DNA from 4 places in the Paenibacillus sp. FSL R7-0198 genome. Region 4 is predicted to be linked to each of the others. Evidence: riboswitches for the same ligand, from Rfam matches in the RefSeq annotation. Region 4 holds a riboswitch; each other region holds the start of a gene.
The links. Region 4 has a riboswitch for thiamine pyrophosphate ahead of tenA (thiaminase II). Riboswitches for the same ligand answer to the same signal wherever they lie in the genome.
Positions count from the first base shown of each region.

Region 1: another riboswitch for thiamine pyrophosphate. It lies ahead of MKY87_RS03170 (thiamine phosphate synthase); the one in region 4 lies ahead of tenA (thiaminase II).
Region 2: another riboswitch for thiamine pyrophosphate. It lies ahead of thiC (phosphomethylpyrimidine synthase ThiC); the one in region 4 lies ahead of tenA (thiaminase II).
Region 3: another riboswitch for thiamine pyrophosphate. It lies ahead of MKY87_RS20295 (ABC transporter ATP-binding protein); the one in region 4 lies ahead of tenA (thiaminase II).

Region 1 covers NZ_JBBOCB010000001.1:770,307-777,803, forward strand. The annotation lists gene MKY87_RS03150 (ThiF family adenylyltransferase) at 1-992, opposite strand, end outside; gene MKY87_RS03155 (thiazole synthase) at 989-1,756, opposite strand; gene thiS (sulfur carrier protein ThiS) at 1,759-1,962, opposite strand; gene thiO (glycine oxidase ThiO) at 1,959-3,131, opposite strand; gene MKY87_RS03170 (thiamine phosphate synthase) at 3,149-3,844, opposite strand; TPP riboswitch at 4,033-4,142, opposite strand; gene MKY87_RS03175 (ABC-F family ATP-binding cassette domain-containing protein) at 4,218-5,768, opposite strand; gene MKY87_RS03180 (hypothetical protein) at 5,907-6,890, opposite strand; gene MKY87_RS03185 (hypothetical protein) at 6,877-7,428, opposite strand; gene MKY87_RS03190 (hypothetical protein) at 7,425-7,497, opposite strand, start outside.
Region 2 covers NZ_JBBOCB010000001.1:4,410,413-4,417,909, forward strand. The annotation lists gene MKY87_RS19235 (lipoate--protein ligase family protein) at 1-97, shown strand, start outside; gene MKY87_RS19240 (hypothetical protein) at 168-392, shown strand; gene MKY87_RS19245 (Fe-Mn family superoxide dismutase) at 541-1,821, opposite strand; gene MKY87_RS19250 (alpha/beta hydrolase) at 1,972-2,997, opposite strand; gene MKY87_RS19255 (IclR family transcriptional regulator) at 3,357-4,100, shown strand; TPP riboswitch at 4,250-4,363, shown strand; gene thiC (phosphomethylpyrimidine synthase ThiC) at 4,782-6,566, shown strand; gene MKY87_RS19265 (hypothetical protein) at 7,101-7,497, opposite strand, start outside.
Region 3 covers NZ_JBBOCB010000001.1:4,666,445-4,673,941, reverse strand. The annotation lists gene MKY87_RS20305 (S-layer homology domain-containing protein) at 1-1,118, opposite strand, end outside; gene MKY87_RS20300 (radical SAM/SPASM domain-containing protein) at 1,384-2,259, opposite strand; TPP riboswitch at 2,477-2,579, shown strand; gene MKY87_RS20295 (ABC transporter ATP-binding protein) at 2,738-3,502, shown strand; gene MKY87_RS20290 (ABC transporter permease) at 3,492-4,322, shown strand; gene MKY87_RS20285 (ABC transporter substrate-binding protein) at 4,485-5,558, shown strand; gene thiM (hydroxyethylthiazole kinase) at 6,553-7,365, shown strand; gene thiD (bifunctional hydroxymethylpyrimidine kinase/phosphomethylpyrimidine kinase) at 7,362-7,497, shown strand, end outside.
Region 4 covers NZ_JBBOCB010000001.1:401,823-409,319, reverse strand. The annotation lists gene MKY87_RS01550 (L-dopachrome tautomerase-related protein) at 1-742, opposite strand, end outside; gene MKY87_RS01545 (CotH kinase family protein) at 993-2,678, opposite strand; gene tenA (thiaminase II) at 2,803-3,462, opposite strand; TPP riboswitch at 3,578-3,675, opposite strand; gene MKY87_RS01535 (endo-1,4-beta-xylanase) at 3,882-6,554, opposite strand; gene MKY87_RS01530 (PRD domain-containing protein) at 6,923-7,497, opposite strand, start outside.

The sequences.
Region 1 (7,497 bases), 370 kb from region 4:
AGGACACGTCCATCTTGGAAAATAACCATTCTATGGACTCCTGTTGTAAAAGAAACCAAAAACGGATTGGATTCCACTTTTCCTTCTTGAAGTCTATCCAGACGATCCGCCGTTTGTTGAAGATCCAGATTCATACGCCGTGCAGGCCGGATCTGAACGGTATCCCTGCCACATAACACATCGGTTTTCTCCAGATTGGACGCAGAAAGATATGGATACGTTGCCGAATCGCTGCAGGAAGGGCAGTCTTGCTTTTTCGCACCATCCACATTGATGGATATGTATTCGTTCCTCCAAACGTCAAATGACAACAACTTACGTCTCAATGCATTTGCATTGCCACTAAGCAATTTCATCGCCTCTGCTGTCTGATTCGCCGTTACCATCTGTACCGCTTGGGGTATGATGCCAGATGTATCACAAGTATCTCCACCCAGAGGGACTTCACCCAACAAACAATTTAAACATGGCGTATCTCCGGGCATAAACGTATAGGTGATGCCGTAACTACCTACGCATCCACCATAAATCCAGGGAATACGGTGCTTCTGTGCCATATCATTAATGAGTAGTCGGGTATCAAAATTATCCGTTGCATCCATAATCAAGTCTGCATGCTGAACGAGTTCTTCCAACTCATCTACTCTGACATCCAACACTTTCCCTTCCACATGAACCGTGGAATTAATGGCAGATAACCGTTTTTCCGCCGCCATCGCCTTCGGCATCCGTTCAATCGCGTCCTGTTCTACATATAATTGCTGTCGCTGCAGGTTACTCCACTCCACATAATCACGATCCACAATCGTCAAGTGTCCGACTCCTGAACGAACTAACGTTTCTGCGATCCCTGTTCCCAGTGCGCCAGCACCAACGATTAAAACTCTGCTGCCCTTTAATCTCGCCTGACCTTCCTTGCCCAGCGGCGCATAACGTTCCTGTCTGGAATACCGATCGGCCTGCTCCGAGGATGTTGATTGTTGATTTATCATGTATGAACCATTCCTTCCACCGGACTACTGGCTGCTGCATAACGCTTTACGGGAATCATGCCTGCCTCATAAGCCAGCCTACCTGCCTCTACCCCCAATTTCATCGCCTTAGCCATGCTCACTGGATCCCCTGATCCGGATACGGCTGTATTTAACAATACGCCATCGGCACCAAGTTCCATCGCATAAGCAGCATCTTTGGGGGAGCGCAATCCTGCGTCCACAATCACAGGTACAACGGCCTGCTCAATGATGATCTCAAGGTTATAGGGATTGATGATGCCTCTGCCAGCTCCGATGGGAGAAGCGCCAGGCATTACAGCATGTACGCCAAGCAATTGCAGCCTTTTGGCCAGAATGACATCATCTGAAATATAAGGCAATACCGTGAAGCCCTTTTCAAGCAAACTTTCGCAAGCCTTGTACGTTTCAATCGGATCTGGGAGTAGCGTAATTCCATCTCCGATGACTTCGACTTTTATCATATCACAAAGTCCTGAAGCCCGCGCAAGCTCGGCAATTCGCACCGCCTCTTCCGCATTGGAAGCTCCAGCCGTATTCGGAAGAAGAGTGTATTTGTCCAGATCCAATGTATCCAGGAAATGCTTCTGGTTGCGCTCCTCCAGATTCAGACGACGAACAGCAAAGGTTAAAACTTCCGTTTCAGATGCTTCCACAGCCTGACTTTGCACTTCCAGATCCGAAAACTTGCCTGTTCCGAGCAACAATCTGGACTCAAACGTATATTTACCAATGTTCAACATCATCAACCGCCTCCTACAAAATGTACAATCTCGATTCGATCGCCTTCTCTTAATGCCGTCGTTTCATGATACTCACGGGTTAAAATATGCTTGTTCAGCTCTACAACTACAGTCTTGACTTGCAGATCAAAAGATTTAAGCAGTTTATCCACACGATTCAATCTGTCTTCAATCTCCATCCGTTGACCATTAACGATGATATTCACTGCACCACTCCCTTTCTGTTCAATCGCTCCGGACTCAGCGCCTCAATTCCGAGTTCTTCTGAGCTTTTGCCAGCGAGCAACTCAGCGATAAGTCTTCCTGTTATCGCACTAAGCAAGATACCGTTGCGGTAATGCCCAAAGGCGGCGAACAGCCCTGTTATACTCTTGCAAGCACCTATATAAGGCAATCCATCTGGAGTTGCCGGTCTTACGCCTGCCCACGCTCGTATAAATTGTGCTTCTTTCATCCCAGGCACCCAGTGGGTAGCTGCTGTTAGCAGCTTCTGAACACCCTGTACAGAAACGTTCAGATCGGTTCTGCCTGGCAGACTGGTTGCCCCGAGCCAAACTTCGCCATTAGCTTTGGGAACAATATAGATATCCTCTGCATACACCGTTCTGTCAGGTCTGTACCCAGCATGTTCATCTGAGAACTGAACGGCGGCTATTTCTCCTTTTACCGACCACACAGGCATGCTCAGATTCACATGTCTCATCAACTCTTCACTCTGTAATCCAGCCGCTATAATGACATGTTTACATCTCATCTCACCGATCGATGTGGTGATTCCCTGCACGCCATGTTCGTTTGCTTGCACACGTATATCCTGTATGTCCTCCATAACCCGTGCTCCAAATGCTTGAGCGGATTCAGCATATGCCTTCGTTAGATGGACTGGAAGAATCTCACTCTCGTAAGGTCTGTAGTAGGCTCCATACGTATCTCTGTTAAGCCATGATGCCTCCTGTTGCACAACGGAACGATCCCACCATACCTCATCAGCAGAAGCAGACAACGCAGACTTCCGATTGTCCTTATAACTACTTAATTCACTGTATGAACGAAAAGGAGTTAGGAATCCCTGGCATTGCAGGCCAGTCTCTACCTCACTGAGTGTAGCCATTAGCACCTGTTGCTCGATAAGTAACTGTCTACTCTGTCTGGCAAGCTTAGCCATCAAAGGATGAGCAAAATCCTCACTGTCTGCCGCCAGCATTCCAGCCGCCGCGCAAGAAGTGCCTCCTGCAATCGCCGAACGCTCCAGCAACAGCACATCCTGTCCACGGGAAGCAAGCTCATAAGCGATAGCACAACCAACAACGCCTCCACCTACAATAATCGTTTCTGCATGAAACTTATCCGGTTTATCAATAACGATCTCTTTCATCCTCTCATCTCCTTGATTCAGGGACTCAGACTTTCTGTAGCAACGATAGCCTGCCTTAATAATGCAGCCGCCCGATCCGGTGACTCGCTCGCCCATACATTAGAGATCACGGCGACTCCCTGTGCCCCTGCAGAGCGAATAACGTGAATGTTTCCCGGTCCGATACCCCCAATCGCCATGACAGGAATGGAGACACGCCTGCACACTTCAGCAAGAGCATGTAATCCTCTGGGGTCAAGATCAGGCTTACTGTTGGTTGAGTAGACATGCCCGAAGAAAAGATAATCGGCTCCCCGTTCTTCAGCGATTTTTGCCTCATCGATTGAATGAACAGATACACCCAGACGAAGGCGCTGCACATTGCTCATGACAGCAGGGTTACAGTTGCGTATCGCATCTTGCCCCCAATGTACACCGCCACAGATGTCATTCTGTAAAGGCAGTTCTGAACCATTGATAACGATGCGACAAGATGGAACGCCAACGCTGCGCAGACTTTCAGCCCAATCGATCTTGTCTTGCCATGTGAGTTGTTTTTCTCGTATATGAATATAGTCCACTGATGGCCAAACGTCCTTTGCAGCTTTTACAAAAGATGCTTGATCCCCTGCACCCGTAGATACAACATGCAATTCAAATGATCTGTGTACATGTTCATGAGAAATTACCGTACCATCCCTCTCCTTCCATGCGTGAATGCTATGAAAACACAAAAAAAGCCACTCCCGTAGGGGAGTGGCTGCGTATTAATTATTGAACCAGATGACTGACTGAAGCATACAGTTCATTTCGTGCAATAAAGCTATAGACCTTATAGCCATAACGTTATACACGCAACTGCATGTTTCAATTCGTTAAGCAGACGGTCCTTTTGAGTTGCCGTTTGCTCACGTCATTCACTGAAACGCGCTCGCCACTTCCCTACGCTGGTATGATCCAGATCAGGTGCAAAGGGTCCGGAATCGCATTCTTCCATCTCAGCCGCATCGTGCGGCCCCCCTAGTGTTCATATGAAGTTGTAGCCTATGTTACCATAGACGGATTTTTTTGTCACCGTCATTTCTGTTAAACATTGTCTTAAATCGTCTAGTTTTTCTCAGACCATTCTTCGACATTCCATGTTTTGGTAACCCAACCCTCGTAGAAATCAGGTTCATGAGATACCAGTAACACCGTTCCCTTGAATTCTTTCAAAGCACGCTGCAACTCCGCTTTAGCTGTGACATCCAGATGGTTCGTCGGCTCATCAAATAGAATCCAGTTGCTTTCACGCATCAAGAGTTTGCATAAACGAACCTTGGCTTGTTCTCCACCACTCAGCATATTAAGCGGACGAGTAATGTGCTCATTTTTCAACCCACAGCGAGCGAGATGACCTCGGACCTCATTTTGGGTCAAATGTGAAAACTCATTCCAGACATCCTCAATCGGCGTGATATTCCCAGCACGAACCTCCTGCTCAAAATATGCCGTTTCGAGATAATCTCCTAAGAAAGTCTTTCCACTGAGTGGAGATATTTTTCCCAGGATGGTTTTCAACAGCGTCGATTTACCCACACCATTACAACCTACGATGGCAATTTTCTCACCACGTTCGATTGTCATTGTCATCTTAGGCAGCAAAGGATACGTATATCCAATTTCAAAATCAATGCCCTCAAAGACCGTTTTGCTGCTCGCACGGGCATCCTTAAATTTGAACGTTGGTTTGGCCGCTTCATCTGGGCGATCAATACGTTCAATTCTGTCCAACTGCTTCTCCCGACTCTTCGCTCGACCTGAAGTTGAAGCACGTGCCTTGTTACGCTGAATGAAATCTTCCTGCTTCTTGATGTACTCTTGCTGCTTCTCGTATGCATCAATATGCTGGGCTTTATTCATATCAGCCATCTCGAGGAACTTGTTATAGTTCGCTGCATATCTCGTTAATTTGGCAAATTCCAAATGATAAATGACATTTACGACTTCATTCATGAATTCCGTGTCATGGGAGATTAAGAGGAACGCGTGCGGGTAGTCCTTCAGGTAACGTGACAGCCATTCAATATGCTCTACATCCAGATAGTTGGTCGGCTCATCCAGTAACAGAGCTGTAGGTTTCTCGAGCAGAAGCTTGGCAAGCAGCACCTTGGTACGTTGTCCACCACTTAGAGCTGCGACATCCCGATCAAGACCAATTGCGGACAAACCAAGACCATTAGCCATCTCTTCCACTTTTACGTCAATCAGATAAAAGTCGCCCTGTTCCAGTTGTTCCTGAATATCGCCCATCTCTTCCAGCAACTGCTCCAGCTTATCTGGATCTGCATCTGCCATCTGGTCCGTAATATTCATCATTTCTTTTTCCAATTCAAGCAACGGAAGGAATGCATCTTTAAGCACGTCACGAATGGTTTTACCTGGCGTAAGCTTCGTGTGCTGATCCAGATATCCATAACGGACCTTAGGTGTCCATTCCACTTTTCCACTATCTTTAAGCAATTTACCGGTAAGGATGTTCATTAATGTGGATTTACCTACACCATTGGCACCAACAAGCCCTACGCGCTCTCCGGCAAGTAAACGAAACGATACATTTTTAAATAACGTGCGATCTCCAAAATTGTGACTTACGTTCTCTACTGACAATAAACTCATAAGATGAGGTTGCTCCTATCTATTAGACATTACTTTTGTGATTGTTCCGAAACCCTATTCTAGCACAGGTCCCGTCTTTTCTGAAAGTAATGTAAACATATCAGGAACCTCTTCCATAATTTTGTCATACAGGGTACCCTAACGGTTAGAGCATTTATATTCGAAATAGCCTTGTGCAGCTGCTTGTCTCGCGTCTGTGAACACCTCTTCAGCACGGTAACCATTACCACATGTGGAGGGGTAGTAGTACTTGATACCCGTTAAAGGATCTACCCCACCTACTATCGCCGTTTTCTTCACAAGTCTGCCTCCACCAATTGCGTAATTGTTGATCTTCTGGTCACCCACACCTATACCTTGGATAAAAGCCATAATCCCTGTATCATTTATGGAGTTGTACCAATCTTCCTGGGCAATCAGGGGCATCGTAAATGTATAGGAAATACCGTTCTTTCTGGCAAACTCATTATGGCGGTTAATCACATCAGCCAGATTATCCTGCACAGTAGTCACAATCCGACTTCGTCTAACTTGTTCAAATACGTGGGTATCCTGAAGTAAAGGAATCTGTGTGGTTGAAGCCAGTTCTTTTTGAAATCCTTCAATCCATTTCCCTGCGCTTGCGTCATAGGCATATACGTAGTCGTCCAGTGTAAAGTTAATACTGTTACCATTAGAATCTGAATATGTATAAGGTTTCTTGGGGCTCCATACTTGCCGGAAAGAATCTTCAAGGTTACCCGTCATCTCTGTTTCCGTGGAAAACATATAATAGCCATCATAATCCAGAATAACTACGGCAGGAATGTAATTAAACATGTTTCGAATAGCTGCGGGATCATCCTGAATGCCCATATTCAAAGCCATCGTCTGCGTAAATGTCAACAAGGCAAGCTCCTTATCGGCTTTAACAAACTTGGTTGAATCGTAACCTGCTTCATCATTTTGTTTCTCATTCTGATGCATCACTGCACCTGCATCCATGACTGCAGTTTGAAGTGCAGATCTGTATCGATGACCAAGATATTGAGCCTCTTCGGCATCTTGGGTATGGAGTGAGATGATCCAGAAGAGCGGGAAGAAGATCAGCACGAATACAATGGATAGCTCAGTAATCTTCATTGAGGACCATACCTCCGTATGTTACAAATACCGCTGAAGCCTGAGCCGTACCACTTAACCATTCACGGATGAGCATGGAAGGTGTACGATTTGTATTTTGGAGCGTCACGGTGAAAAAATCCCCTGTCGTCAACGTATATCTTCGGCCAGGATCATCAACCGGTATCACACCTGAGGATGGGAATAGTCTTTCTCGAATCTGAGCTGCATAATATCCATCCTGCACTACCTCATAGGTCCCGTTAAAACTGTTATGGTCCATCGGGTCTGTATAATGAGGTACATATTTCTTATGCAAATGTTCCATCGACACCTCATACAGATTGCCCGTCTGGGCCAGTTGCTCCTCAAACTCAGCCAACATTCGAGGTGAAATATATCCTTTCGTTCGGACAGCATCAACAAAGCGTGTTACATTCTGAACAGCCGTCATACGTGCTATATCATCCTGCCGATCGGCTGTTTCAGCAGCTGGGTACACATAGAGCAAAAGGACTGCGAGCAATACGGCAAGCAGCTTGGATGCGGCATTAATCAATTCACACTGGTCTCCTTCCAAAAAACAATCTTGAGCAGTTCTCCAGTTTCATTTCGTATAAACTCCGGT
Region 2 (7,497 bases), 4.0 Mb from region 4:
CGATCGCTATCCACAGGCGGAGACCAGCAGGGTGCTTAGCGTTGGCTCTGAAGAAGTACGCCTGACAGCTGAGCAGATGAAGCTGCGCTACGATTAACACTTTTTACTAGGGCTTGGAATTGGTTAATAGAGATGATATGATGTGATTTCGGAAGGAGAGTGTTAGGATGGACACATTGAGATATACGTATTTATATGAGGTTGTATCAACAGGCGAAAAATCCGAGTTTAGCCAAATGGCAACAAGCAAGGAAGAGGCTGCTGCACTGATCGTTGCACGTATAGCCGATCTGGAGTTTACAGATGAGTCTGATATCAAGCTGGGCGATCTGATCTCCATTAGCAAACAGGTTGGCGACAACTATGTGGCGTGCGAGGGCTGTGCTTCTTAAGTGAACATTTAGAAATAGGAAGTCTCTCAAAATACAAGCAAGTCTCTTTTTACAGGAGGCTTGCTTTTTTGTATACACCCAAAAGAGATATCTTTCAGTCATTCGGCTGGAGATATCTCTTTTTTCTCTAATCCATCTAACCCCAAGCTTAATAAGGCGGCCACAACAACTTGCGTGCTGTTTCGTAACGCTCGGCAACAGCGGGCCAGTAGACAACATTCCACCAATCCTCGATATACTTTTTGCGTTCGTTTTGATGTTTCAGATAGTAGGCATGTTCCCACACATCCAGTGGCAGGAGCGGTACGATATCGGACTGGGACAGGTTCTGGTGTTTTTCCGCCTGCAAAATCTCCAAACGATGTGCTCTCGGGCTCCAGACAAGCATCGCCCAGCCACTGCCTTCCACCTTGTTCGCGGCTTCTGTGAATTGATTCTTAAACGCTTCATAACTCCCGAAATCTCGCTTGATCTGCTCTGCAAGCATGCCGGAAGGTTTGCCGCCGCCAGCAGGATTCATAATCGTCCAGAAAATCGTATGCAGGTAGTGGCCTGCCCCGTTGAAGGCGAGTTCACGTTCCCAATGTTTGATGAGTTCAAAGTTATTCTTTTTTCGCGATTCCGCCAGCTTTTTCTCTGCTACATTTAGTCCGTCCACATAAGATTGATGGTGTTTGTCATGATGGATACGCATCGTCAGCTCATCAATATGTGGCTCCAGCGCATTGTACGCATAGGGGAGAGGCGGCAGTGTGTGTCCTCCGATGGGAACCGGCTTCTCTTTTACGGGAGGTGCTGTAGAGCTTGGTGTGGCTTGTGTTGTTCCGGTAGAAGGCGGTTGAATGGTTGCGGATTGGATCTGAGCTGAAGCGGCAGGTGCATTTACATTTCCCTCTGGAGAAGTTGGAGCTTCTGAAGCTTGGCGATGGATGCTTCCTGACTCTGACGTATGCAACGCATTTTCCAGAAAAAGTGACGGCTCCGAATCCGTTTCGCGCAAGATGCCAGGTTGGCCAAGCGTATCCAATACGCCCAGAAAATATTCCGATTCGCGGATAAAATGCAGAATGAGTACTTTGGCAAGCGGAACAGCTTGCACAGCAGCACTTTGTTCCAGAAGAACATACAGCTGTCTGATGAACTCTCTCGATTGCTGCCGAGCTGCCAACACAAGTTGATCGATACAACGAACCATGTAGGGAGCAGGTGGGTGGGTTGCGGGCAATAGTTGTTTTAAAAGCTGATTGGCTACTCGCTCACTGTTTGCAAAGGTAGCCTCCCATTCCTCCAGTAGCTTGACGTATGGGGGCTCCAGATCAGGAACCAGGGCACGAATGACGAGTGTATGTTCTTTCTCCTGCTCTTTCCAGAAACGGATTTCCTCCAATGTCCGCAGAGGCAGTAGGTGACCATATCCATACCAGTTCATCTATGTTGAACCTCCTTCAGATGAAATTCATTACATGCAGACCATCTGTTCATGCGTCCCAAGAGTATATTCCGCGAGCTTGTTGTCCTATGATTGCAAAAAAAAAGAGCCCCTGAGGGCTCTGGAAAAAATTCGATGATTGAAATTTGGTTATTCTCCACTATTCGTGTTTTGCACATCGTCACTGCTTGTCTTCGTTACATGACTCAGGAAAGTTGAGACACGGCGCAGATATTCTTTCGGATGCTCCCGGAAAATAAGTTCATGATGCGCGTCCTGTACAATCCATACATCCGAATACGGATTAGTCTGGTTGGCGGCGAGCTGCTCCGCAATTGGATAAGGCGCCTTCTCGTCCTCTGTACCATGGATGAAGAAAATCGGGAACGGATAATCTTCCTTTTTCACTTCCTGATACGGGATCTGTTGCAATCCGGTACCATTCAGAACAGGGAACAACAGATTCATGATCTCGAGTGTGGGCTGACGCGGGAGATCGATCTGGTTATGAATGTTGTGGTACAGCGTATCCGGCTCAAGCAGGAACGTACTGTCCAGAATCATTGCATCCACTTCCTGTGTAATCAGCCCAGTCTGAAGCGCTGTACCGGCACCCATCGAGAAGCCCCAGACAACCAGTTCCTGCGCACCACGTTGCTTGGCGAACTGGATCGCACCGAGCAATTGCTGTGACTCAGCTTTGCCACCTGTGGCTACAGCTTTGTTCACCTGTGAGGCGAAGCCATAATCGAACATGACCACGTTGAACCCAAGTTGATGGGCATAGTGTGCCAGGTCATACATGGGTACCCATGTTTCTTCACGATTGGCACCATAGCCGTGACTGAAAATAATCGTTTTGCTTGCAGCATTGTCAGCAGGTATATACCATCCCTGCATCGTCCGGCTGCCATCTGCTGCCGGGAACGTGATGTCTTCATACTTCATGTTCTTGGCCTGCATTGGATTGGAGAAGACCGGTGCTACAGTAGGATTGGATAATACCCATGCGATATAACCATGCAGTGCGATAAAACAAAACAGTAGAAAAAATACAACGGAGAGCAGCAACGCTACGATAATATGTTTGAACCGAATCAGCCTCGGTGATAGGGAAGAGGGCAGATCGGACACTTTTGTATGCAGCGGGGCTTCGCTCTGGGATGTTGGATACATGAATGCCCCTCCTTTGAAGTTCAGTTGAAGATAACAACGACATGAAAAGAGAATTGCGTTTATTTCAGAGCCTGCTTCAGAGCGATATCTTAATGTAATATATCTTTATCGTATGTTCCAGTATAGTCAAAGTCAATTGATTGAGGGCATTTGTTACGCAATTGTTATATAGTTCTTAAGATATATGGGTAACATTACCTTAGTGTGTAAATTACAGGGGATTAAGTCTTATAAAAAGGAAAAATTTACAGGTTAGCCTATTTTGATTTTGGCTCTTTTTGGTTTACAGATGAGACCGTTTCTCATATAATTTATGTAACCAAGTTTCATGTGATGAAACATGAGGAGGGCATTATGCCATGGAAGATCGCAAGTTAACCGTCCGGGCTGTGGAACGGGCGCTGGATATATTATTATGTTTTACCACACGCAGTGATCTGGGACTCACCGAAATTGCCAGCCAGATCGGCTTGCACAAAAGTACAGTGCACCGTTTGATGGCTACGCTGGAGGATCGAGGGTTCGTGATCCGTGATGCAGCAACAGAGAAGTACCGACTTGGCATCCGAATCTGGGAGCTGTCAGCTCATATGTCCCGCAGTGATGATCCCGCTATTCTGCTGCTGCCTGCGATGGAGCGACTGAGAGATCGATTGGGAGAGACCGTGAGTCTGTACCTGCGTGATGGGAGTGAACGGATACGGATTCAGGCTGTGCAAAGTGATCAGGCGATTCGCCGAGTCGCCCCCGTTGGTGTTAGACTCCCGCTGTCTGTGGGCGCTTCCAGCAAAGTTTTGATGGCGTTTGCCACGGACGAGGATCGTGAAGAACTGATGAACGGCCCGGAATGGCCGGTGTTTATTGATCCCGCGGTGTATTTAGCGCAAATGGGAGATATCCGGGATAACGGATATGCGACGAGTTATGAGGAACGTGAGCCGGGAGCTGCCGCGGTATCTGTACCGATTATGGATCGCAGAGGCAATATTGCAGCTGCGCTCTCGGTCTCAGGGCCTGTCAGCCGACTCTCGCAGGAGACATTGCATGAATACGCACCTGTGTTGAAGGATGCTGCTACGCAGATGGGGCTCATGTTATCCTGATGTTGAGGTGAGGTTTTTTCTCCAATTGAGTTAGTGTTCTGGAATATAAAGGTTGTTTTTATGTTCCGGTTGCGCTACTCTGTAATGGACGGCCCAACGGAGCCAGCTTCATTGAATATGAACGGCGGCTTATGTAAGCCGCAACTTACTAACGTTACTGGGGGAGTCCGAATTGTCCGGACTGAGACGGAATCGCATGAGATTCCGGACCCTTTGCACCTGATCTGGATCATACCAGCGTAGGGAAGTAATCGGCGATATGACCTCAACCACCTCATGATGTGACCCTTGTAGTCTCCGTTAAGGAGCTGATTGAAGGTGCATTATTGGTGATGGACATAAAAGTCGGTTCCTTCGGGGACCGGCTTTTTTATATACAGGGAACGGGCGATATAGCGCGGATTTTATGGGCTTCTTTTTCGATAACCTGCGGAAGTGGGCTTGGATGAGGAGGGAAGTCTTATAGATCGATGATCTGTGGCAGCCTCCGTCTGTTGTGAACTGTACATAAATAATGTCTCCTCTGGTCTGGTGTAGGATCGCTCTTTCTTCTCTGTGCTCTGGATGATTTGGGACAGGTGCGTAAGTGAGCTGATGACGATACCAATGAAACCAAGTGAACGAACACTGAGGAGGAGACAAGCGAACATGAGTACAGGAAACCAAACGGGACAACAAGCGATGGAACAGGAACATAACGGTCAGCAGGTGGGAAAAGAAACAGGAGCGGCCGGACGGGTTCAGCCTTTTCCGGGCAGCCGCAAAGTCTACATTCAGGGCTCACGGCCGGACATTGCTGTACCGGAGCGTGAGATAGCCCTTCATGACACGAATACTCCCCAAGGGGTGGAGCATAACGAACCGCTGCGTGTCTACGATACGAGCGGCCCGATGACCGATCCCGCATTTCATGCGGATATCCGTGCAGGTCTGCCAGCCCTGCGCACCCGATGGATCACAGAGCGCGGCGATGTTGAAGCTTATCAGGGCCGTACGGTTAAACCGGAGGATAACGGACTGAAGCACGGAGGGAAGAGAGCGGGAGCCGAAGAGTACCCTGGATTGCGTGGAAAACCGCTACGGGCACAGACAGGACGCTGTGTGACCCAGATGCACTACGCGAGGCAGGGAGTCATTACGGCAGAGATGGAGTTTGCCGCCATTCGTGAAGGCGTGGAACCGGAATTTGTGCGGCAGGAGCTGGCGAGTGGACGGGCCATTCTGCCATCCAACATCAATCACCCGGAGAGTGAGCCGATGTTGATCGGTCGTCATTTTCACGTGAAAATCAATGCCAACATCGGCAACTCTGCAGTATCTTCCTCCATCGAGGAAGAGGTCGAGAAGATGACCTGGGCGGTACGATGGGGATCGGATACGGTGATGGATCTGTCCACAGGCAAAAACATTCATACCACCCGGGAATGGATCATCCGCAATTCACCTGTGCCGATTGGTACGGTGCCGCTGTATCAGGCGCTGGAGAAGGTGAATGGCGAAGCGGAAGCGCTGACCTGGGAGTTGTACCGTGACACACTCATAGAGCAGGCAGAGCAGGGCGTGGACTACTTTACGATTCATGCAGGTGTACTGCTGCGTTATATCCCGATGACCGCCAAGCGAATGACAGGCATTGTGTCTCGCGGTGGGTCCATTATGGCAGCATGGTGTCTGGCACATCATCAGGAGAATTTTTTGTACACCCATTTTGAAGAAATCTGCGAGATTATGAAAAGGTATGATGTGGCGTTTTCGTTGGGAGATGGACTTCGTCCAGGCAGTATCTACGATGCCAATGACGAAGCTCAGATGGCGGAACTGGCTACGCTTGGGGAACTGACGCAGATCGCATGGAAGCATGATGTGCAGGTGATGATCGAAGGCCCGGGTCATGTGCCGATGCATAAGATCAAGGAGAATGTGGACTTGCAGATGGAGATCTGTAAAGAAGCACCGTTCTACACACTTGGGCCGCTGACGACCGACATTGCCCCGGGTTACGATCACATCACATCCGCCATTGGTGCGGCCATGATTGGTTGGTTCGGCACGTCCATGCTCTGTTATGTTACGCCAAAAGAACATCTGGGCCTGCCTAACAAGGATGATGTGCGGGAAGGGGTTATCGCCTACAAGATCGCAGCTCATGCCGCCGATCTGGCAAAAGGCCATCCACGTGCCCAGCGCCGGGATGATGCATTGTCCAAAGCGCGCTTCGAGTTCCGCTGGAGGGACCAGTTCAACCTGTCGCTAGACCCTGAACGTGCGCTGTCCTACCATGATGAGACGCTGCCAGCAGAAGGGGCTAAGGAAGCTCATTTCTGCTCGATGTGCGGTCCGAAGTTCTGTAGCATGCGCATTACGCAGGACATTCGTACCTTTGCGGCGGACAAAGGATTGTCCGAGAATGAGGCTGTAGCAGCGGGCATGCAGGAAAAGGCCGAGGAATATCGGACACGTTCCTAGGAGCGGGTACAGCGCAAGCTGGGCAGTCTGACATCGTTTGTAGGTGAGAATACTGCTATTATGTCGTCTGCTTCATCTTACTGATCAGCTTCCTGATACTTTTTATCAGCATTATGGTTGATTGTCTAGCAGATGTTTAATAAAATGAATGTAAGTAAACACCAATAAGAGTAGCCAGGCCAATGGCTACTCCTGCACAGCATTTGCGGTGGGTATTCCTCCGAGTGCAGCAAGTTCAGATGAAGTGACCCGTCAGGCCGTCAACCTGTGGCGGGTCACTTCTTTTTACGATCGATGTATGTCAGGAGCGCAATAATTAACATCGCGAACACGATTACGTCGTTAAAAGAGAAGTTCATAGGATCACCTCCCACTGGAGGCAAGCCTATTTCCCACCACAAATTGGCTGTACAAAGTGATTATACCATTTGAAATGCTCTTGTTCGAGAGCATTTTTATTTTGCAAAAGGAAGCAATATAGTAGTTTTCACATGATTTTAGCGATTGTAATATTTCACTCCAAACCCGCTACTACTATCGAGCCAGGCCCAAATTCTTCTCCAAATACGCGGCAAGCAATGCCAGCGGGCTATGGATCGGAATCCCGCTATCTACTGTAACCTGGGCAGCTGCGGGAGCCATAGACAGTTGGGCTGCCACTACCGTTTTACCCGAATACTGCTCAGCAATCTGCTGTAATCCTTCACGTACCGCTTCGAGATACCCTTGCTGATCTCCACGCATAATCAACTCAAATGTCCCAGGGATGCATACCGCTTCCGTCTGATATGTCTTGGCAACGTGTAGTTGCCCATTCTCATCCTCTTGCTGTAAAGCCTGGTTCACCCGTGCCATCGTGCCTTCAATGGTTGCAGGGTTGGTGAATGCTATGATGTAATCTCCTGCTACTCGCCGCATCTCCTGCAATAAC
Region 3 (7,497 bases), 4.3 Mb from region 4:
CTGCCGTCCGCTTTGTCAACAATCACTGTTGCAAGAACCGAGTCCACTGCATGAATACTATTTGGTCCTCCGCCTTGAATCTCAGTCGTTCCCGTGACACTAACATTATCAAGAGTCACGTCACCGTTTCCTACGGACTCAAGTATCTTCAGCCTACCATTTATTTTGGTATTTTTTAGAACGACACCTTGAGAACTAATAGTTATATTTCCAGTTACATTACCAAGAGTATATGTACCTGGAGCAGAGAGATTATTACTAGGGGTTTGTTCCCCGCCTCCACTATTTCCACCATTGTTACTTCCGTTCCCTTTATCTCCGGAGCTGCTACCGCTATTTCCCTTACTGTTACCTTCAGAAGGTTTTGCTGTTTCAGGTTTTGCTTCATTTGAATCTTCAGTATCAATCTCTGTCTTGGCAGGAGCCATGTAACTATCATATGTAGACTTATTTGTCACAAACTCATATGCAAGTCTCGCTAGCGCCTGTCGATCTGCTACGCCTGATGGATTAAATTTTACTGTTCCATCTTTTTGAACTAATCCTTTGATAAAACCAGATTGATAGGCTAGTGTTACAGAATCTTTCGCCCAGTTAGATACTTGACCCAAATCTGAGAGTTGTGGTTTGAATGTTTGACTCGTTACATCTTGAATGTCCCAACCAAAGGCTCTAACAAAAAATACAGCCAACTCTTCTCTTGTCACATTTTTATTAGGCGAAAAGCTATCTTTGGAGGTACCTTGAGCAATTCCAGATTTGACAAGTGCACCTACATATCCGGCATACCATTGATCTTCCTTTACATCTCTGAATTGACTTACTTCGACATTATCAGGCTTTAAATTAAGCGCACCGACCATAATTTTTGCTAATTGAGCTCGTGTTACCGAATCGGAAGGTTTAAATGTCCCATCAGTAAATCCTGTGAGTATTCCTTGTTCTACTAATTTGGTTATTTCCGTTTTGGCATACGAATTATCAATGTCATTAAAAGAAGTTTTAGATGTAGCCACTTCTGCAGATACAGATAAATTGATAGATAACATAGAAACAATCAGCGACGTAGAAAGCATTAACGATAGTTTGTGATTAAACTTTTTCCATTTTGAATTCAAAACTAAAACACACTCCTCAGTAAGCTTCTGGTAGGCAAATCCAATAATATATGAATCTTTAGAACTAATTCACCTCCTAATCAATAGGATAATAATACCATGCAAATTCATAAAAACAAGATTAATAGACTATGATTTTACAAAAAAGTTGTTATCCTGAATTGATTTCAATTCTTATTATCTAAATAATTTCGCAATAAAGACAAAACGAACCTACCGAAACAAATATTTTCGGTAGGTTCGTTTTTAACTAAATTTATATATTCTAGGCTCCGAATCTCTGACGATAACCGCACTTTCGACACAACTCTTCCACAGCTTCCCGCTTGGAGAAACCATATACCAGATTGTTCGCTCGTTCACCCTCAATAATCTCCGAGAATGACTTCTCGTGCACATTACCCAAGTTAATTACACCCTCGCCATCGAGACAGCATGGAACTACCGTTCCATCTACAAGCACAGCTGCCTGCCCACGCAATGCATGGCAGAAGCCTTTGCCGTCATCTTCAGGTGCATCCAGACTTGGCCACTGGAACTCATGGTCCTGATTCAGATATACATTCGGGGCAATTTTGACCCCACTGCCTGGAACTACTTTTTCCTCAATGCGGAAGTCCAGATTGAACTCACGTTCCAATACTTCAAGAGTCTCCCGATTTCGATTCATCTGAGCATTTGTGAAGTTATCCTGTGTCAGATTCCACAGCCGGAATGAGATGATGACATTGTGCTTAACGGCCTCGTGTACAAAGGACAAAATATGACGCAGGTAACCGTCACGATCTGTTGAACCTTCATGCCCATCGAAGCTGTGCAGGGAGAAATTCATCTGTCGCAGCGCCGGTTTGCCAAGCAATTTATGCTGAGTCTTGGGCAGCAGTGTACCATTCGTTGTAATGTTCACCTTGAGTCCCTTCTCATGTGCGGAATCGAGCAACAAATCTATTTTGGGATGCAACAAGGGTTCGCCTTTGACATGTAGATAAATATGATTGGTGTGTGGTTTAACTTGATCCAGTATATTGTTGAAGACTTCAGGGTCAATGAATCCTTTGGCACGCTGTGTCTGCGGACAGAAGCTGCATGCCAGATTGCAGATACTCGTGATCTCAATATATACTTTTTTGAACGTTTTCAACTCGGGTCCCCATTCTGCTTCGGAGGGAGAACAATCCCGCCTGCATTTGTGATCCGGCCAATATGCGCCACCACTATTATATCGGGTTAGGGAGCCCAGGTAAATTGTTCAGTTGTTCGGGTCTGACTCCAAGTTCATCTCAACAATTCCATCATGCTGCCTCTTTACAGTTCATGTTCAAGTGATATATGCTGAACAGACAACTGCATATCTTGAACTTTTGCACTAGGGGAGCCTTGCGGCTGAGACGAATATGACTATTCGGACCCTTTGAACCTGATCTGGATCATACCAGCGGAGGGAAGTGGAGCGGCCTTTTAGTAAGCGGAATTTTTTCATGTATGTGAAGATAAATTGCGGATTTAACTTACAGACCCACTCATTTCTCCGGAAATGGGTGGGTCTTTTTTGTTCCTTTTGCAGAGTATAGGATGCCGTTGTTATTGCAGTAGTCTGACATCAAGGGGGTGAGGATCAGATGGATAACCATGTAACCATTCACAACGTAAGCTTTGCTTTTTCCGAAAAAAAGGATTCCCCTGTGCTCTCCAATGTGTCGCTTCAGGTTCAACAAGGAGAATTTGTCTCGCTCATTGGCTCCAGCGGATCAGGTAAAAGCACGCTCTTCAAGCTGCTCGCAGGCTTGCATGAGCCAACCGTCGGCACCATCGATATTGCTGACGTACCGCAAGGACAACGGCTCGGACGAGTCGCCTATATGCCGCAGAAAGACCTGCTGTTATCCTGGCGTACCGTCATGGAGAACTGCCTGCTGCCTGCCGAGCTGGCACCAGGCCGACAGGACAAGGACAAACTACGAGCCGATATCATCGCTGGATTGGCAAGGTTTGGCTTGTCCGGTTATGAGCAGGCCTATCCGGATGAGTTATCCGGCGGCATGCGGCAGCGGGTGGCATTGCTGCGTACCTTGCTTACAGGCGGGCAGCTCATGTTGCTGGATGAACCCTTCGGTGCACTCGACGCTTTAACCAAACGAGAAATGCATCGCTGGTTGTTGGAGCTGTGGAAAGACTTTGGACAAACCGTGCTGTTCATTACACATGACATCGAAGAAGCCCTGCTGTTAAGTGACCGTATCATTCTGTTAACTCCAGGAGGGCAAGGTCAGCAGTTGCGGGAGATGATGGTTCCTTTACCACGCCCAAGGCATTCGGACATGATCTACGAACCAGTTCTCGTGCAGATGAGGAAACAACTGGAGGAACAATTACATGCAAAATGATAGAACTGAGGTTAGCGTTTGGACGTGGTGTTCAAAGTGGCTCTCGAAGTGGTTTTCCCAATATGGTTTGTTTATTGTGCTCATGCTCTCTTTACTGGCGATCTGGGAAACGATTGTGCGTATGGGATGGGTTCCCTCCTTCATCATTCCTGCACCCACGGCCATCATAGGTTCACTGGTTGAGCACCGTCGTCTGCTGTTGACCATCCATCTGCCTGCTACCTTTATGGAGGTTGTTGTTGGTTTTGTCTTGTCCATAGTGACTGGAATTACGCTAGCAACAGGCATGCATATGAACCGATCGATTGAAAAGGCCTTGTATCCCTTCATCGTGATCAGTCAGACCATCCCGCTGATTGCCTTGTCTCCCGTATTTATCTTGTGGTTTGGTTACACGTTGTGGAGCAAAGTCGCCGTGGTGTTCCTAATCGCATTCTTCCCCATTGTGGTCAGTACCTACGATGGACTCCGCCAAGGCGATCCGGAGCAGCGTGAACTGCTGCTCACCATGGGCGCCAGCAAATGGGATATTTTTTGCAAACTCCAGGTTCCGCTGGCACTTCCCTCTTTTTTCTCGGGGTTAAAGATGTCCGTGGTGTACTGCGTGGTTGGGGCAACGATTGGCGAATGGCTTGGTGGCAGCAAAGGTCTCGGCTACTTCAGCCGCCGCATGTCCAGCAACATGAACACGGATGCGATGTTTGCCGCTATTGTGCTGTTATCCCTGCTTGGGATCGTTTTGTTTGTACTGATTGCCTGGCTGGAGAAACGGTTTAGCATACGGCGGCATGGACATGGAGGCAAAAGAAAAGTTGGATAATACTTAGACAGAAATTAGATGTAAATACAGAAGTTACAATCTTCAGAACATACCTTATGCACAAATTCAGCAGCATCTTCAATCAGTTCACTGTCACGTTGTCGTTAACATGCTGCTGTCCATTTTCTACAAATCAAAACGATGAAATGAGGACCTTCATTTATGAATAACAAAGGTATATACTCCCTGCTTCCCATCATGCTCATTAGCCTTTTGCTGATCGTTAGCGGATGCAGCACCACGAATACCAGCAAAAACACGCCAACAACAGACGCTGCAACCAATGCACAACAAACAGGCAAGTCTGCAACCGAAACAGCATCTGACACCAAAGATAAACTGTCCATTATGCTCGACTGGTACCCGAATGCAGTACACTCCTTCATCTACGTTGCTCAAGAAAAAGGATACTTTGCAGATCAAGGTCTCGATGTCGAAATTCAGATGCCTGCGGATACCAATGATTCACTCAAACTTGTTGCTGCTGGAAAAATTGATCTGGCTCTAAGCTACCAGCCCCAAATTTTGCTCGCTCGTGGTGAGAACATTCCTGTACGTTCCATTGCTGCTGTTGTTCGCCACCCGCTTGTGCATCTGTTGACCGAAGCAAATGGCAACGTGAGCTCACCCAAAGACCTTGAAGGAAAGACTGTTGGTTATTCCTCAATTCCCCTGTATGAAGCGATGGTGCGTACGATGATCAGCCACGATGGTGGCAATCCCGACAACATGAATCTGGTCGACGTTGGGTTCGATCTGATTCCTTCGCTGGCTTCTGGACAGGCGGATGCAATTATGGGTGGTTTTATTAACCATGAGCAACTGATTCTGGAGAAAGAAGGACATGCCATGAAATCCATTAACCCCGTCGATTATGGTGTGCCTGATTATTATGAATTGGTCCTGACCGCGAGTGAAGCTGGCATTGAAGCAAAAAAAGACCAACTTACCCGGTTCGTCAAAGCGGTCCAGGAAGGACAGAAACATGTAACGGAGCATCCAGATGAAGCCTTGAATATTCTGCTCGCTCATGAGAATGAAACGTCTCCGCTTGACCCGGAGATTGAAACCAAAAGTCTGGCTATTTTACTGCCATTTATGAATGAAGATGGTCAGATGTTTGGTCGGCAGGAAATGGAGTCCTGGGAGAATGTACGCGCATGGCTCGTTGAACAGGATTTGATTCCTGAATCGGTGAAAGCCGAGGATGCTTTTATTAATCTGCAAGGAGAGTAAGTAAAAGAGAGCAAAGTGAATGAAGGAAAAGTGAATGAACGCAAGGGGATTGAAAGCAAAGTTAGCAAAAACGTGAGGATCGGATGCATGAAGGTTTGCGAAATGGAATTGGCCTGTAGCAAGCATCCGAGGATCAGAATTTATAACAATCCTAAGTGGCTTGATGTGCATCTGGGCAGCTTGATATGCGTTTTGGTGGCTTGATATGCGTTTGGGTAGCTTGTTGATATGTATTTGGTAATGTAAATTTGCGCCTATCTTCAAGCCTACCATGAGCTGAATCGCGCCCTAATATGCCCAGAGTAGAACATGGAGCGAGCGCTAACGAATCTGAGGCGCCCTATTCAAGGATTTGGAGCGGTTGAAGAAATCTAAGGAACCTGAGACATATTATATCGGAAAAAATAGCAATTTATAGTGTTTCGGTCAGGGGAATTTGGGAAATAACGTGTCCTGTGTTCCTTACATTTCATAAGGAGGATCTGACAGCCATATAAGACGTCCTGTGTTCTTTAGAAACATCGTGTGACCTTCGCGCCCCGATCAGTCGGGTATCGACATCCTGGGCTTTAGGACTCTCTTTGAACGCTAACGTCCATCACCGTATCGCTTGCCTGAGTTTGCAGACATACCATGGCTCCACTTTCTTTATTCTGTCTTTTATACTGTTTCGTTTTTTACTGTTTCGTATTTGTACTGTTGCTTTTCGCGAATTTACATTTTATACGGATCCACCTTTTAGCTGTTTCAATCAAGGCTGGATATAGATCAAAATGATTCAATTTGTCTATATCCATTTACAAAAATCCATTTTTAGGGAGTTATGAAATTGTTTTAGATTTTACGTTTCTGCTTTTCCCGTATTAATGCATCTGGCTGTAGTTATACTTGCGCCCCTACTCAACAAGGAGACTCATATCCTATTATTCTGCTGAGTTACTCCAGATATCGGACTTCTGCCGATGGGGTTAATTCAAAACAAGGAGGAAATTATATGTCTTATCTGGAACGTGTTCGTACGCAAAATCCGCTGGTACACAATATCACCAACCTTGTCGTGGCTCCCTTCACAGCCAATGGCCTGCTTGCACTAGGTGCGTCCCCGTTTATGGCCTATGCTCATGAAGAAGTCGCTGATGTCGCCAAGATGTCAGGAGCTGTAGTACTCAACATTGGTACTCTCGATGACAAAGTCGTTCAGGCGATCCGTCTGGCAGGCCAATCGGCTAATGCGCATCACGTGCCTGTGGTGCTTGATCCGGTTGGAGCTGGCGCAACCACCTATCGCACGGAAACCGTGCAGATGCTCATTCGTGAACTTCGTCTCACAGTACTGCGCGGCAATGTGGCGGAGGTCGCCAATGTCATCGGTGAGAGTTGGAGTATCAAAGGTGTGGATGCAGGATCAGGTGAGGGCGACCGAATCGGCATTGCGGAGCGGGCAGCGCAACAACTTGGCAGTGTCGTGGTCATTACCGGAAAAGAAGATATCATTACTGATGGACAATCCACATTCCTCACAAGTAATGGACATGCCCTGCTCACTCAGGTCACGGGTGCAGGTTGTCTGCTAAGTTCGGTGATTGGTGCTTATACAGCCATAGCGGAATCGGAAGCCGATCTTCTAGGCAGTGTTGTTGAAGCGCTTGCGTTTTATGGTATAGCAGCTGAACTGGCGGCAGAGCGGACAGCTCATCAGGGGCCGGGCAGCTTTCAGATTGAATTGTTGAATCAACTGGCACAAGTAACACCCGACCTTTTGGCAGAACGCGCACAGATCCGTCAGATCCGTGGAGGTGCAATATGAGCATTGCTCAAGCGCTAACCATTGCAGGTTCTGATAACGGGGGCGGCGCAGGAATTCAGGCCGATCTGAAAACGTTCCAGGAGCTTGGCGTATACGGCATGACCGTTATTACCGCTATTGCTGCCCAAAATA
Region 4 (7,497 bases):
CTTCTGTTGAGATTGAGTATAGCTGGCGACTGGTTAATGGACAATAGAATAACATTTTTCCATCAGGGGAAATGGCTATACCATCAGAGGCCAATCGAAAGGGCGATGTTGAACCATCCTCGTTTCGATTCATCAAAATTTCACCTTCCACTTTCGGTAAAAAATATGGATCGGGTGAGGTCGAGCTTGCTCCATTTAACCGTCTATACGCATTTCCATTTTCTAAATTTACAACGATAATAGCGCCTGGCCCTCTGGAAGAAGAGTCCGTTATATATGCGAAACCTGCTTTTCCTACACGAAAATCAAATCGGACATCATTCAGATATGTTGTCGGCAAGACCACATCTTCTGCAAAAGTATATACTTTTTTTATTGTATTTGTTTTTAAATCTACAGCGACTAATTTTGCCCCTCCTTTCATAGGCTCAGAAAAATTTGGTGCAGCCGTGTCCAGTACCCACAAGGTTCCCCTTCCATCTGCAACAACACTTTGGACACTGATGAAGGACATTTTGATATTTAATGGGTTGATCAAATTCGTTTCTACATTAGGATAAGGTTGCATCTGACCCTCAACAATTTCCACTACCGTAAATCTAACGTCATCTCCCCATTTTGGAAAACAAATAAAGATACGCCCGGTTTCGGACACACTAACGCCTGTAGGCATAGCCCCGTAAAAGGAATGAACGAGTTCTAACTTGCCGAAATACTTTTCCATAGGTAACATAGGTTTTATGATATCCTCCTTAACATATTTGAATAGATATTACCTATAATATGTTCCAGACTTTTTCTAATACCTGGCCCTTAATCGTCTTTTTCTACGTGTTTTTGAAAATGTCCAAGGAACAAAAAACCAATGCGAACGACAAAATGTCGGTACGCATTGGTTTTATTAAATTTCAGGCTATCCGTCTACTTCAATGTCCGATCTTTTGCTGATCGCTGAACTCATCTTGATTATCTGTTCGCTTTACGTAAGTCACTTATTTTCCATCCTGAGACTGATTACTCTCTGCAGCTTCACGACCGCGACCTCCCATGCCTCCTCGAGTATTATTTTCAGCCAGTTTGGACAGGTCAACCGAAGAAGCATCAATCAGTGAATCCGAGTCCTCTTTTTGTTTCTCGGTCGTGGAAGGGATATCTCCGTCCAGTTGCCCTTGTATACTTTCTGCACGCAGAGAGCCAAGTTTGGTCAATTCTGTAACAGCTTCCTCGTACTTATCATACGTAATAAAAGCTGTAGGGTCTTGCTTCACATATTCCGAGATCATGTTGTTCAGGCTTTGCATTTTTTCTTCAAATTTGCCGTCTGCGAAGTATCCATCTACGATCTCCTGCAAATATTCATGATACTTGGCCTTATACTCCGGAACCTCAAGGAGCTTTCCTAAAATTGGACGTTCATCCAGGCTGACCCCTGATACCGGGGTATCAATTGCCAGATTCACGACATCGGATGCAGAGCCAGCTTGAAATCCACCGAAGGCCATGTTGTAGTCCCAGGGCAACATGCTGATCTGTCCATCGTTTTCATACAGATAATAGTTATGTCCCATGTTGGACGTGTAACTGTCCATATTGACAACGACCGTGTGGGCCGCAAAATATCTCAGAACTTCGTCCACATCCACATATTTCTCCAGTTCGGTACCTGTGCTCAAGTTTTTGAGCGATTCAATGACACGCTGATAATCTTCCTCTGTTGTTTTGGTCTCAGCATTGTCGAAGATGGCGGAGTAACTGGATGATTTGTCATCGGTATACACCAATGAAACACCATTGCCGCTTCCATCCATACCACCTGGACCACGGTTACCCTTAATCCCTGCTTCCGGTAGTGTATTCGCTCCATCTTCCCCTGTCCCGCTGTTCATATTCGGCGGACTTGCACCATCCGGTGGCGCCATACCTTCAGTAGGAGGCTGCATATCTCCATACCCTTGTGCAAAAGGATTGCCATCTGGCCCTCCCATTCCTCCTGCCCCCATGTTGTCATCATTGTTCGGCTTGTAAAGTTCACCCTCATCATTCTTGGCTCGGGCGAGATATCCGCTGTCAATGTCTTCAACAGCCAGGTACAAACCCCAAGTATCTCCATTTACACTAATATTGGAGAATGCGAATAAAGGTGCATCTACGCCAATATAACTCATGATGTCATAACTCAAGTATTCCTTCATATAACTATTGTCGCTAATCATGTTGTTCACAACGAGCTTGTCCAACCCCATCCAAGTTTGATCCTTAACATACTCATCAAATTTGATTTTGAAACTATATCGATCCGTTGTATCATCGCTAGCGACTTGTCGAAGGCTGGAGTTACCCTTTGGACGAATTCCGACGTTTTCAATCGTTGTTCCGTTAATCGTAATATTAGCTGAGATGTACTGCTCCTCATTTGCATTATCCAGCATCTCTTTCCATGCCGCTTCATCCACATCAATCGAAATGGACATAACCTCATTTTTGTTGATTTGATCGGCATACCCTACTGTCTGCGCAGTATTCTCCGTTTTACTCTGATTATCCGTATTCGTTTGTTCTGTTTCAGTCGAATTACTTTCCGAGTCCACACTTCCTTGATTAGTCGAGCTGCATGCCGTCAGCATTGCAGTACATAACACCGCTACACCGATAAATTTAGGCCATTTGTATATACTCATTGCCATCACCTCATGATTGTTGTTAAATCTTTTTATATGTAATCATCATAGATGGCAATTCTTAAATGAATCTGAATGAGTGGCGTCATATGGTACTCTCTAATTGAATGAACGACCAGTGAACTTAAGGCTCCAGCCTCCATGACATCTCCCAAAAATCAAGCTCAAAGCGACTGCACATCACGAAAATATCTTCCATTCGTTGGTACGTTTCCTCGCTACAGCCTTCTAATAGCTTATCCGTTAACGCCACAAGGGATTGATTGTTGCTGTTGTATTCAGAGGAAGCATATCCTGTGATCCACTCTCCGTAAAAAGGATGATCAGCTGCACCTGGCTTTTGGGAAAGAACTTGACCGATCTCTGCATAGCTCCACGAGCAGGCCAGAATCGATACAAGTACTTCTGCTATACCGCCCGCATGGGAAACTGAGAGCATATAGTTTGTATAGGCTGCATTTTTCAGTGCAGGTTTTACCTGAAAAACATCATCCTCTGTAATTCCTAATCGCTCCATATAAGAACGATGAATTTTCATTTCACCATTCAGGATGTTATCTACGTTTTTACTAAAAAACTGCATCAATTTGGGGTCGTGCGACTTGACGATACCTAGTGCAAATACGCGGGCATAATCATACAGGTACAAGTAGTCTTGCAGCAAATAATAACGAAATTGTTCAACCTGTAAAGAACCATCCCCGATCCCTTTAACAAAGGGATGCTCAAGACATTCCTTCCACACAGGCTGTGCTGCCTGATATAGTCGCTCTGAAATAGTCAACGTGTGTTCCTCCAATTCATAATGTATGTATTTAAAAACAAAAAAACGAAACATCCATAGGATGTTTCGCAGACAAATACACTAAAACAAGGGGTACGCATGAGCTACCCAAGTACAGCGTTTCATCGTTGCATCCCTACGTTGGCATGATCCAAATCAGGTAAGGTCGGTTTAACACCCTCTCAGCCGGTTAAGGCTCCCTCGCAAACGGTTGTATGTAGTTGATTACTTTCTTGTTCCCATAAAAGAAAAAATAACATCCATTTAGTATATCAAGGGCTGTTAAATATAGTCAAGGCAGTTTGTATCCCACCTCATCAGCTTGAGTGACGTATGTAAACGATGAAAACCATCATAACAATGGTTGAGTTTTATCCACTGTTATGATGGTTTCTACTCTTACAATTACTGCCGATGGATTAATGCCCGAGTTTGTTCTTTCCGACAAAAGTGAGTATTCCGTACTGGGAAGTGTTTCTCCAGCTCTCATTGGTCGTATCATTCCACTTGGCTACGTTCTGTTTACCTCCGACCTGGTTGTCGTTAATTTGAAGCTCGAAACCGAGGACATTTCCAGCCTTTGGCGTCAGTGAATTCAACTGGATTCTGGCTTCTATGAGGTATCCTTTATTCGTTTTCTTCACAGCACTTACAAGGCGTCCGGGTGAAGCACTGCCTGCAAAGGTTGCCACATTGTCTGCACTGATTCTGAACTGGGCATCATCATATTGAAAATACGGTGTCCGCTGGTGATTCTCGTCCAGGAAAATCTCAACCGAATCCTGATCCCATGGGTTGATGCTATCTGTGATGATGTTTGGATCAGTGACGTCAATCAGCAGATATAGATACTCCCCTGACCACATTGCGCGAGCCACTGCCTCTGCACCTTCGGTCTCATTCAACCTTTTTACTTCAAATGGTACAGCCTTATTCCATAGGGCTTCTTTCTTCCCATCAATCTGAACAATCCCTTGCATAGCTTGTGCAGATTTGGGCATAGGGGCGAGTTGAATCACGCCGTATTTGCTTGTATCTTGCTCCTGAGATTGTGTTCGATCATTCCAGTACAGTGGACTATAAGGTTGTGTCCCACTTGCAGCGCCATCCGTCACACGGATATCCAAACCGGCTTCATATTCTGATCCGGCTTGTATACTACCCCATGGAATGGACAATTCAACCTGATATCCGGCTTTGGTCTCGCGTACACGATATGAACGCTGCTCTGCGCCCTTAGCTTTGCCCGACCGCTTAATGATTACGTGTCGATCATCTGCTTCATATGAAGTGGTCTTGCCATTATTAAGATCAACAAAGAGTTCTACTTTGTCATTCACATCTGCCTTCGCATCCTGAACATCCACAAGGATATACAGGTTACTATGATCCCATAAGGTGCGGAAACTGGCTGATCCCGGAGAGTCGCCCTTCAGTGGAGTAGACACCGCTTTGTTCCAGAGCGGATCTTGTGACAGTTTTTTGATATCCGTTTTACCCGAAAGTGAGACGGCTCTCTGTGTTAACACAGGCAAGCTGGATTCATCCACAAGTCCCCAGTATGCTTTTTTGGCCTTCAGGGCTGAATCAAACAGCATCGCTTGGTTGTTGTAAGACTTCTCATCTTGGAGTCCCCATAAGGTAACTGAAGAAATGTGATCTTTGTGTTTTCTGTACAAATCCAACAGTTCCTTATATCGATACGCCTGTTTTACCGCAACTTCATCCGACATCTCTTCACCAAATGGAATTCCGCTATCCACATCCAGTTCCGTGATCTGAATATCCAATCCAAGTTCGACGAACATGTTGATTGTTTTTTCAATTTCCTTGATGGGCGGCGATTCCAGGTTATAGTGGGATTGCAAACCCACACCATCTATGAGCCCTTTCTCTTTCAGTCGTTTGACCAACTGATACATATGTTCTCTTTTCTCAGGGATTTCCGTGAAGTATTCGTTGTAATATAATTTGGCATTCGGATCGGCTGCACGAGCGAATTCATAGGTTTTCTCAATGTAATCCGGACCGATTAGTTCATAAAAGGGACTTTTACGTAAACCGTTGGCATCACCATTGCTATCCGCAATCGCCTCGTTTACCACATCCCATGCATAGATCTTACCTTTGTATCGGGTCATGACGGTTTCAACGTAATCCTGAATCCGGGCAAGTAGTAATTCTCGACTCGCAGGGTTACCCTGAGGATCCTTGAACATCCACTCTGCTGCATCAATATGCCACAACAGCGCATGTGCGCGTACACCCATACCATGCTCCTCGGCGAACTGAACATATTCATCGGCTGCCTCGAACTCATAAACACCTTCGGAAGGAGACATGTACTTCGGTTTCATCTCATAGGTTGCGGTCAAGCTGTTAAAGTGTTTGGTGAGCAGTTGTCCATATGCGCCTTCCAACTGCCAGCGATACACCGCTGCACCAATGGGGAAATCATCTTGATACAGGTCCTCCAGAGACAGAATCCCTTCTTCTATCTCCAGTTGCTCGGCCAAAGTAAAAGATACATCATCCACGTAAAACGATAACGTATCTACGCTATCTTCAGAGATGTAGGGTGTTTCGATGAACAAATTCAATTCAGTAGGATCATCGCTATACTGAAATTTTCCGGTGATCTTGTGCCATGTATTCCATTCTGCTTTGGTAATCTTCACGCTACCGATCGGGTTCCAGCTTTCGCCCGTTGTTTTTTTATATGTGGTGAGCTGTAGTGTTTGATCCGTGGTGGGCTCCTGGGTAAGTCTTACATATGCCGTAATTTCATACTCTTGGTTACGCTCAAGCAGATCCTTCATGGATAACATCGGTCCATGATAGGAACGCTCACGGTTGGCGACCAGCATACTGGACTGACCTTCGTGTGCTTCCTGCTGTGTCACTGTAAGATTTTCACTACCGACACGTGGAGTCCATCCCTGAAGTGTACCGTCTTCAAAGTTTGTGCTCAAATGACTTCCCTCCACTTCCGTAACTGCCTTGGCTGCATGTAAGACATTCGAAAATGGAAGCATGGCGAGTACGAGCACAAGAACCAAGGCTGTAATATTCCATTGACGTAACCGTTTCATACATTTCCTCCTCATGATTTGGTCTAAGTATTTCTGAACGGATTAACATCCAGATAAATAGATTATAGTTCTTTCGATAGCGCTTACATATAAAAAATTCCCAATAATTATAATAAAAAGTTATCATTTGGTAATCTCATGTGAGTTTAGGAAGCTGGAGTTCGTTCGCGTGGAATATCAAAAAAGCCGCTACATATTTGCAAAAATAAAAGACCGCTTCCCGATAAAATACGAGAAAACGGTCATAGTTAAAAAGTATCTTTTTTCCTGTCTGCTAACAGGCATATAAACATGCTGGAAATCAAGGGCGTCAGATATTCAAAGAATCGCTTTCCCCAAAAATAAGGGAATATAACTTTAACTTTGTTTTATAATCGTCCCTCGTCACCCTGTTCCTCCTGCACAATTCGTGCAATGTGAATCATCAAATATAATAATTCCTCGTTTGATATGGAGATGTCCAGCATATTCTGCACGTAGGTTTTGATCATCTCCGCGCATTTGTATTCAAGCGGATGCTCCTTCACCATGTGTTGAAATATAAAATCTTTCGTCGAATTGCCCAGACGCCCTTCTTGTAAACGCTGGATGAAGAATTGCAGATGTGTGACAAGTCTCACATAATGGATAGAATTTTTGTTCAATTGCATATCAAAGGTGTATTGAATCAGGTTAAAAATATCTTTTAACATCTTAACGGATTGCATCGTGCGCTCCATATTCTGTTCATGCGTTTGGGCATTCACGAAATGAAAAGCGATATTCCCTGCTTCTTCTTCCGGCAGTTCAATACCCAATTCTAAATTCAGCATCTGAACGGCTTCAAGGCCCAGTTCGAATTCGACAGGATGAAACCTCTGTATCTCCCATAACATGCGATTCTGTAATGCTACACCTTTTTTCCATCGTTCAATGGCAAACGACAAGTGATCCATAAGCGTAA